DNA from 2 places in the Pseudoduganella sp. OTU4001 genome. Region 1 is predicted to be linked to the other one. Evidence: predicted binding sites of a transcription regulator. Region 1 holds the regulator's gene; the other holds the start of a gene.
The links. Region 1 encodes sigma-54, which starts transcription at its own class of promoters, with help from an activator protein. Its sites were predicted from a motif close to TGGCANGNAANCTGCTTT; they were not measured.
Positions count from the first base shown of each region.

Region 2: a site for sigma-54 is predicted at 1,962-1,979, ahead of AAHE99_RS20725 (PEP-CTERM sorting domain-containing protein). Genes of this name have one in related genera too.

Region 1 covers NZ_JASATG010000004.1:15,217-19,388, forward strand. The annotation lists gene lptA (lipopolysaccharide transport periplasmic protein LptA) at 1-185, shown strand, start outside; gene lptB (LPS export ABC transporter ATP-binding protein) at 188-943, shown strand; gene AAHE99_RS05015 (RNA polymerase factor sigma-54) at 953-2,446, shown strand; gene hpf (ribosome hibernation-promoting factor, HPF/YfiA family) at 2,514-2,873, shown strand; gene AAHE99_RS05025 (enoyl-CoA hydratase/isomerase family protein) at 2,950-4,035, shown strand; gene AAHE99_RS05030 (Lrp/AsnC family transcriptional regulator) at 3,993-4,172, shown strand, end outside.
Region 2 covers NZ_JASATG010000028.1:24,574-28,745, reverse strand. The annotation lists gene AAHE99_RS20735 (PEP-CTERM sorting domain-containing protein) at 1-223, shown strand, start outside; gene AAHE99_RS20730 (pyridoxamine 5'-phosphate oxidase family protein) at 217-846, opposite strand; gene AAHE99_RS20725 (PEP-CTERM sorting domain-containing protein) at 1,243-1,929, opposite strand; gene AAHE99_RS20720 (LysR substrate-binding domain-containing protein) at 2,115-3,020, opposite strand; gene AAHE99_RS20715 (RidA family protein) at 3,138-3,530, shown strand; tRNA gene AAHE99_RS20710 (tRNA-Lys) at 3,623-3,698, opposite strand; tRNA gene AAHE99_RS20705 (tRNA-Lys) at 3,717-3,792, opposite strand; gene ybgF (tol-pal system protein YbgF) at 3,857-4,172, opposite strand, start outside.

The DNA.
Region 1 (4,172 bases):
CCATCCGCCGCCTGGAAGGCGGCAAGCAGAACGACGAAGTGCAGGGCGAATTCATCTCCTACGACAGCCGCAAGGAATTCTTCAGCGTGCGCAACACGGCCACCGGTGAGAGCAAGCCGGGCGGCGGCCGCGGCACCATGGTGATCCAGCCATCGCGCACCGAACCACCGGCGGAGAAGAAGTAAGCATGCAAGCAAATACCTGCGCCGACACCCTGGTGGTGCGCGGCCTTCAGAAATCCTACGGTAAACGCCAGGTTGTCCACGACGTATCGCTGCAAGTCGATTGCGGCGAAGTGGTGGGCCTGCTCGGCCCGAACGGCGCCGGCAAGACCACTTCCTTCTACATGATCGTGGGCCTGGTGGCATCCGACGCCGGCACCATCGATATCGGCGGCAGCGACGTCTCGAGCCTGCCGATCCACAAGCGCGCGCAACTGGGCCTGTCCTACCTGCCGCAGGAAGCTTCGGTATTCCGCAAGCTGACGGTGGAAGAAAATATCCGCGCCGTGCTGGAAATCCAGCAGGTGGACGGCAAGCCGCTGGCCAAGGCGGAAATCGACCAGCGCCTGGAAGCCCTGCTGGCAGACTTGCAGATTGAGAAGCTGCGCGAAAACCAGGCCCTGTCGCTGTCGGGCGGCGAGCGCCGCCGTGTGGAAATCGCACGCGCCCTGGCCACCAACCCGCGCTTCGTGCTGCTGGACGAGCCATTCGCCGGCGTCGACCCGATTGCCGTGATCGAAATCCAACGTATCGTACGTTTCCTGAAGGAGCGCAATATCGGTGTCCTGATCACCGACCATAATGTGCGTGAGACCCTCGGCATTTGCGACCGCGCCTACATCATCAACCAGGGCGCCGTGCTGGCTTCGGGCCGCCCAGATGACATCATCGCCAATGAATCCGTACGCCGGGTCTATCTCGGCGAACACTTCCGCATGTAAGCGAAAGCCATGAAACAAACACTGCAACTGCGAACCTCGCAACACCTGGCGCTGACGCCGCAGCTGCAACAATCCATCCGCCTGCTGCAGCTGTCCACGCTGGAGCTGCACCAGGAGCTGGAACAGCTGCTGAGCGATAACCCGATGCTGGAACGCCTCGACGATCCGCTCGACCACTCGGTACGCCTGCTGGCCGACGGCGCCATCAGCCAGGGCTCCGGCAACGACAGCGTCGCCACGCCCGAAGCTGCCCAGGCCACCGATGGCGGCGAAGCCGGCGCCAGCGCCGGCAGCGAAGGCGAAGGCTATGAAGGCGGCGAGGGCGAGGGCGCTGCCAACGGCAGCGACGATACCGACTGGAGCGCCAGCGCCGGCAGCAAATCCGCCGACGACGAAGACAGCCGCCCGCAGCTGGAAGCCTCCGGCTGCACCCTGCGCGAGCACCTGCTGGAACAGATGCGCGTGACCTTGCAGGAGCCGCGCGACCGCGCCCTGATGGAAATGATCATCGACGCGCTGGACGACAACGGCTACCTGGAAGAGCAGCTGGAAGAAATCCTGGAACGCCTGCCGCCCGAGCTGGAAATCGAGCTGGACGACCTGCGCTGCACCCTGGTGCTGCTGCAAAGCTTCGACCCGCCCGGCGTCGGCGCCCGCAACGCCTCCGAATGCCTGGCGCTGCAGATCAAGCGCATGCCCTGCGTGCCGCTGGTGACGCGCCGCATGGCCCTGACCATCGTCGAGAAGCACCTGGCCTGGTTCGCCCAGCGCGAATTCACCAAGTTGAAGAAAACGCTCGATTGCGACGACGAAGACCTGCGTGAAGCGCAAGCCGTGATCCGCCAATGCAACCCCCATCCGGGCGCCGAATTTGCGTCAGGCGAGTCAGACTATGTAGTGCCGGACGTGATCGTGAAGAAGGGCCGCGGCGGCTGGGTCGTCACGCTGAATAACGACGTGGTGCCGCGCCTGCGCGTGAATGCCCTGTATGCGAACCTGCTCAAGCAAGGCAAGAGCGAATCGCAGATGAATGGCCAGCTGCAAGAGGCCAAATGGCTGATCAAAAATATGCGCCAGCGCTTCGACACCATCCTGCGCGTGGCGGAAGCGATAGTAGAAAGACAAAAGAACTTTTTCAGCCACGGTGCGGTTGCCATGAGACCCCTTGTGTTGCGTGAAATAGCTGATACACTGGGACTACACGAGAGCACTATTTCCCGTGTTACAACTCAAAAATATATGCTCACCCCGCATGGCATGTTTGAGTTGAAATATTTCTTTGGCAGCCACGTCGCGACCGAAGCTGGGGGTGAAGCTTCATCGACTGCGATACGGGCGCTGATCGTGCAATTGACAGGAGCAGAAGACCCCAAGAATCCTTTATCCGACAGTAAGATTGCGGACATGCTGGGAGAACAAGGCATGGTAATTGCGCGACGGACTGTTGCCAAATATCGAGAAGCGTTGAAAATTCCTCCGGTAAGCCTCCGTAAATCTTTGTAGTGCATGGGTTCCTCTGTGCGCTTCGGCGCGCACGAACTCGAGAGCGACATCATCTTTAGGAGTGTGTATGAATCTCACCATCAGTGGACATCATGTCGAAGTGACCCCGGCTATTCGCGAGTACGTGCAAAACAAGCTGGAACGAGTCAAGCGCCATTTCGATCAAGTAATCGATATTGCTGTCATCCTGACTGTAGATAACCTCACCGAGAAAGAGAAACGCCAGAAAGCAGAAATCAACCTGCGCATGTCTGGCAAAACTGTTTACGTCGAAAGCCTGTCGCAGGACCTCTACGCCGCCATCGACACCCTGATTGATAAACTGGATCGCCAGGTCATGAAATACAAAGACCGTGTGCAGAACCACAATCACGCGGCCATCAAGCACTTCCCGGACACGTACGAAGCACCACCCTCCGCCATGTAAAGGACTGGCAGAGTAGGCACACCAAAGGGCGCATCTGGCGCCCTTTTTTGCGCCCAGTGTGCGTTAAAATATTTGCATGAGCGAACACGTCCAAACCCAAATCACCAACGGCACCGGCATCATCACGCTGGACCGCCCGAAAGCCCTCAATTCCCTGTCCCTCGACATGGTGCGCGCGATGACGCAGGCGCTGCTGGCCTGGCGCGAAGACGCCAGCGTCGCCGCCGTGGTGGTGCGCAGCACCAGCGAACGCGCCCTGTGCGCCGGCGGCGACATCCGCTTCTTCCACGACGTAGGCCGCGCCAGCACCCAAGGCGGCAGCGCACTGCTGGAAGACTTCTTCACCGAAGAATACGCACTGAACCACCTGATCCACTTCTACCCTAAGCCATATGTGGCCTTGATGGATGGCGTGGTGATGGGCGGCGGCATGGGCATCGCCCAGGGCGGCCCGGATTGCGGTGTCCGCATCGTCACCGGCCGCACCAAGATGGCCATGCCCGAAGTGAATATCGGCCTGTTCCCCGATGTCGGCGGCAGCCACTTCCTGTCGCACGCACCGGGCCAGCTCGGCATGTGGCTGGGCCTGACCGGCCTGACCGTCGGCGCCGCCGACGCGCTCTACCTCGACCTGGCCGACTACTTCGTGCCCGAGACCGAGCTGGCCGGCCTCGCCGCGCTGCTGGAAAGCACGCCGGGCAAATCGCTGCGCGACGCAATTGCCGTCTTCGCCGGTCCGCACAATGCCTATGCCGGCGACAGCGAACTGGAAAAGCAGCGCGCACTGATCGACCAGCACTTCGGCGCCGGCTCCGTGCCCGCCATCATGGACTCGCTGCGCGGCGACAGCAGCCCCTTCGCGCAGAAGTCCCTGAAAGCGATGGAGCTGCGTTCCCCGCTGATGATGTGCGTGACCCACGAGCTGTTGAAGCGCGGCGCCACGCTGGGCGTCGCCGACTGCCTGCGCATGGAGCGCAACCTGGTGCGCCGCAACTTCGAACACGGCGAGATTTTCGAAGGCGTACGCGCGCTGGTGATCGACAAGGACAACCAGCCGAAATGGAATCCCGCCACGCTGGCCGAAGTCACGCCCGAGATGGTGGAACGCTTCTTCGAACCATGCTGGCCAGCCTGGGCGCACCCGCTGCGCCACCTCGCATGAGGGAGCTGGACCGGATCGACCGCGGCATCCTCAACGTCCTGCAAGAAGATGCCAGCACGCCCCTGCGCGAGATCGCAGAGCGCGTGCACTCCTCGGTCGCCACGTGCCAGCGCCGCATCGAAAAGCTGCGCGCCGAC
Region 2 (4,172 bases), on a different contig from region 1:
ATTCGACCTCGCCTCAATCGGCTTCACCGACGCAGTGCGCGCGATCAAGATCGTTGGTCTCGACGCCTTCGGTGGCTCCCCGGGCTTCGACGTGATGAATGTGCAGGTCCTGCCGGGAAGTATCGGGCCAGCGCCTGTACCTGCGCCAGGTACCCTGGCATTGGCAGTGATCGGCCTGGCGGGACTGGCTGCAGCGCGCCGCAATAAGAAGCAGGCTCAGTAAAGCGTCGTCCTCTGGCGCTCCGGCAACTCGCGGTCATATTGCTCGTCATCGATTTCGGCATGGCTGAAATCGGCCAGCATGGTGCCGGGGGAGGGGATGCCGGCGCGCGCCGCATCCGGAACGCCTTGCCATAAGCGCGAGCGATGAATCGCTCGCGCGCATTGGAAGAACGCCGTCTCCACGCGGATCACCAGCACGCACTTGGGGGCTTTGCCATCGACCTCAAAACGGCGCAGCAGATCTGGCGCCACGCTAATGCGCGCCGTGCCGTTGACGCGCAGTGTTTCGCCCACTCCCGGAATCAGGAACAGCAAAGCCATGCGCGGATCTGCGATCAGGTTGCGCAAGCTGTCCACGCGGTTGTTGCCGCGCCGCTCAGGCAGCAGTAAAGTCCTCTCATCCTCCACCACGACAAAGCCCGCAGCATCGCCGCGCGGCGAGACATCCAGCCCACCCGGCCCCACAGTCGCCAACACCGCAAACGGCGACGCCTCGATCATGGCGCGGTAATGTGGATGGATGAAGGATTGCTCTTTCTGGATCGAAGCCTGTCCCACTTCACCAAACAGCGTCTCAAGCTGCTCCAGTGTGTCGACAAGGCCAGGCACGGAATCTGAATTCACTGTTTACGCCCCTTGATGAGAGGCTGGAATTTTAGCGTGGATGGCGCAAACTTTGCGCTTCGGCGCTGTGTTCTTGCCAAGGAGCCGAAAATGAGAGACCTAATCAATATAGCGGTGCCGTTTCAAACCTTCAACGACCTGATCGATTTCTGTGAAGGCAGGCGTACGACGTGTACCACGCCGCAGTTGAGGGCGACTTCATTTGCTATGACAGTGAGGTGGTTTCGCCGGCACAGTTGGTGAACCGGCTAGCGGGTTGTACGCGCAATGCCTGGAAACACATCTGGCTGCGCTTGCCTGGCGAAGCGCGCTGGCAGTTGGCAGAGTCTATGCGCGCCTGACCGAGGCATTTCCGCCTAACTTGGCAGGCCGTGCGCGGCTTGATTCAGCACGCAGTCACACTTTTGCGCGCCGGCATCGATAGCGCCCGGTGGAAAGGCTCTTCGAGCGTCGGGTCCGGACAAGTGCGCCCGCAAGAAGGCCCATCGCAAGCAAGGCCAGTACGCCTGGTTCTGGTACTTCGTTTGCTTCGCCGAGTACCGGGTTTGTCGCGCTGCGGATTTCGTAGCCAATATCGGGAATGCCGTATTGGTAGCCGTTCAGCACAAACGTGGGGAAGGTATTCGTGCCGCAGCTATTGCAATAGCGCATATCCAGGTAATTGATGATACCGCTGGGCAGCCAGGCAGCGCTGGGCTGGGTGTACCAGTAATCTCCCATGTAGGCGGAGTGGTACTCGATCAGGTACTGGCCGCCATTGGACAACGCCACGGCGGAAATGCTGTTCCACATCCAGCCATTGCCTGCGCTGTAGGAAGTTTGTGCCAGCACGGTCTGGGTGTTGAAGTCCCACAAGGTCACGGTGCGGCCATAGTTGATGCCGCCCTTGGGTGTGTTAAGACCCAATTCGGTGATCCACACGTCATCGGCCGCGACTGAAAAGCGCCAGCCGCGCGCCGCGTTGGCCACGCCGCCAATGCTGAATGTACCGTTCGGATCTCCGTCACCCAACGCGTGAATCGGCGTTGCCTGGGCCGACCCTATTGACAAGGCGGCAAGCATGGTTGCAGTGGACATCTTCATGATAACTCTCCGCAAGATCGCTTGCATTGAGTTAAGCAATAACGGTACCAATCTAACAGTACCCTTATTTTTCAATCGCTTACAGCAGGGAGGGGAAGCAACGTGCTGGGGAATGTAAGAATTCCCGACACTCCTTTTTGAGCACGGATGCAAAACAAACAAGCCCCGTCCTAAGCGGCATGGAGCTAACGCTGCTGCGGTTCATGCTGCGCCATCAGGTCGACGATCCAATCAATGAAAACGCGAAGCTGCTTGCGAACATAACGGTCGGGTGGGTAGGCTACGTGGAGCGGCATCGGATCAATGCGCCAATCGGTGAACAGCGGTATGAGCGCGCCGCTAGCAACATGCGCCCTGGCCATATATTGTGGCAGCCATAACACACCAAGCCCGGCCAGTCCGGCGGTCAGGTAGGCATTGCCGTCATCGATCGCTAAAAAGTGGCGGCCACCGACCTTGATACGTTCGCCGGATTTCTCCATTGCGTATGGCAAACCGTTGGTCCAGCGGTAATGGACGATACGGTGGCCGGCGCCGTGTAAATCGTCGGGGTGTATCGGCATTCCCGCCTCGCGCAAGTACGACGGTGCGGCGTACACACCCAATTGCAGGTCGGCGATACGCCGCGCAACGAGCGATCCATCGGCAATTTCGCCACCGCGCACCACGCAATCGACGTTGTCGCCAATCAGATCGACTTTGCGGTCGCTGGCGCCGATATCGAGCTGGATTTCCGGGAAACGGGCGTGGAAAGCGGGCAGTGCCGGCACCAGGATGATATTCGCAAACGGACTTGGAACATCCACCCGCAGCAGGCCGCGCGGCACGGTGGATTCGCCCAGGATATTGTTTTCGATGTCTTCAAGCTCGGCCAGCAGGCGAATCACGCGCTCGTAATAAGCGGCGCCGGCCGTCGTCACATTCACTTTACGGGTCGTTCTGTTAAGCAGCTTGATGCGCAGGTTGGCTTCCAATTGCTGCACCAGTTGAGTGACTGTGGTCTTGCTCACATCCAGCGTTTCGGCGGCCTTGGTAAAGCTGCCAGCCTCGACAACGCGGACGAATGCCCGCATGCCTTCCAGTTTGTCCATCACACGGCTCCAACAATAGTTCTGATTCCTCAAACAGTGTAGCAGTTGTTTTACGGTTTATCTGAACGATGGGCGGAGTTATAGTGCCCGGACCCACCACCACAAGGAGCAAGCACGATGAAAACGCACGAAACCATTTTTCCAGCTGGGCGGCACGAGCTGTACGCAGTCCATAAATATTCAGCCGCGATCCGTTCTGGCGATTTACTGTTCGTATCCGGCCAGGTCGGCAGCCGCACAGACGGCGCGCCGGAACCTGAATTCGAGGCACAGGTGCGGCTGGCGTTTGATAATCTGAAGGCGACACTGAAGGCGGGGGGATGCGAACTGGACGACATCGTTGACGTGATGACTTTTCACACGGACCCGGAAAAGCAGTTCGCTACGGTCCTGGCAGTAAAGGACGAAATTTTTCCAAAGGCGCCTTATCCGAACTGGACCGCCCTGGGTGTCAACTGGTTGGCCGGGTTCGACTTCGAGATCAAAGTTATTGCCCGGATTCCTGGCTGAGCGCTCCGCTTCTGTTGGTCCCATTGCGAACAGCGGGTGACCAGAAACAAAAAAGCCCACGAATCGAAATTCGTGGGCTTCCTTGCGTATCTTGGTAGGCCGTGCGGGGCTCGAACCTGCGACCAACGGATTAAAAGTCCGCTGCTCTACCAACTGAGCTAACGACCCAAGGTTCCTCTATTCGAATGGTAGGCCGTGCGGGGCTCGAACCTGCGACCAACGGATTAAAAGTCCGCTGCTCTACCAACTGAGCTAACGACCCGTCGAAAGAAGAAGCGAGATTATAGGCTGGACTGACCCAGCTGTCAAATGCCCGCCAGTACTTTTTATTTACCTTTCAGGCGTTCCTTGGCGGTCGCCGCCGCCGCAGTGCCAGGGTAGGCCTTGATCAGGTCCTGGAGTGTCTTTTTGGCATTGTTGACGGCCTTCAGCTCGGTCTGGCAGCTGGCGATGTTCAGCATGGCGTCGGCAGCTTTCGGGTTGTCCGGCCAGTTCTTTACCACCAGCTGCTGGGCGGTGATGGCGCTCTTGCAGTCGCCTTGGGCGTAGTAGGCATTGCCCAGCCAGTACTGGGCGTTGGAGGCGTAGGCGGAGGCGCCGAAGCGCTTGACGAAGTCCTGCAGCGCGTTGGCGGCGCCTTTG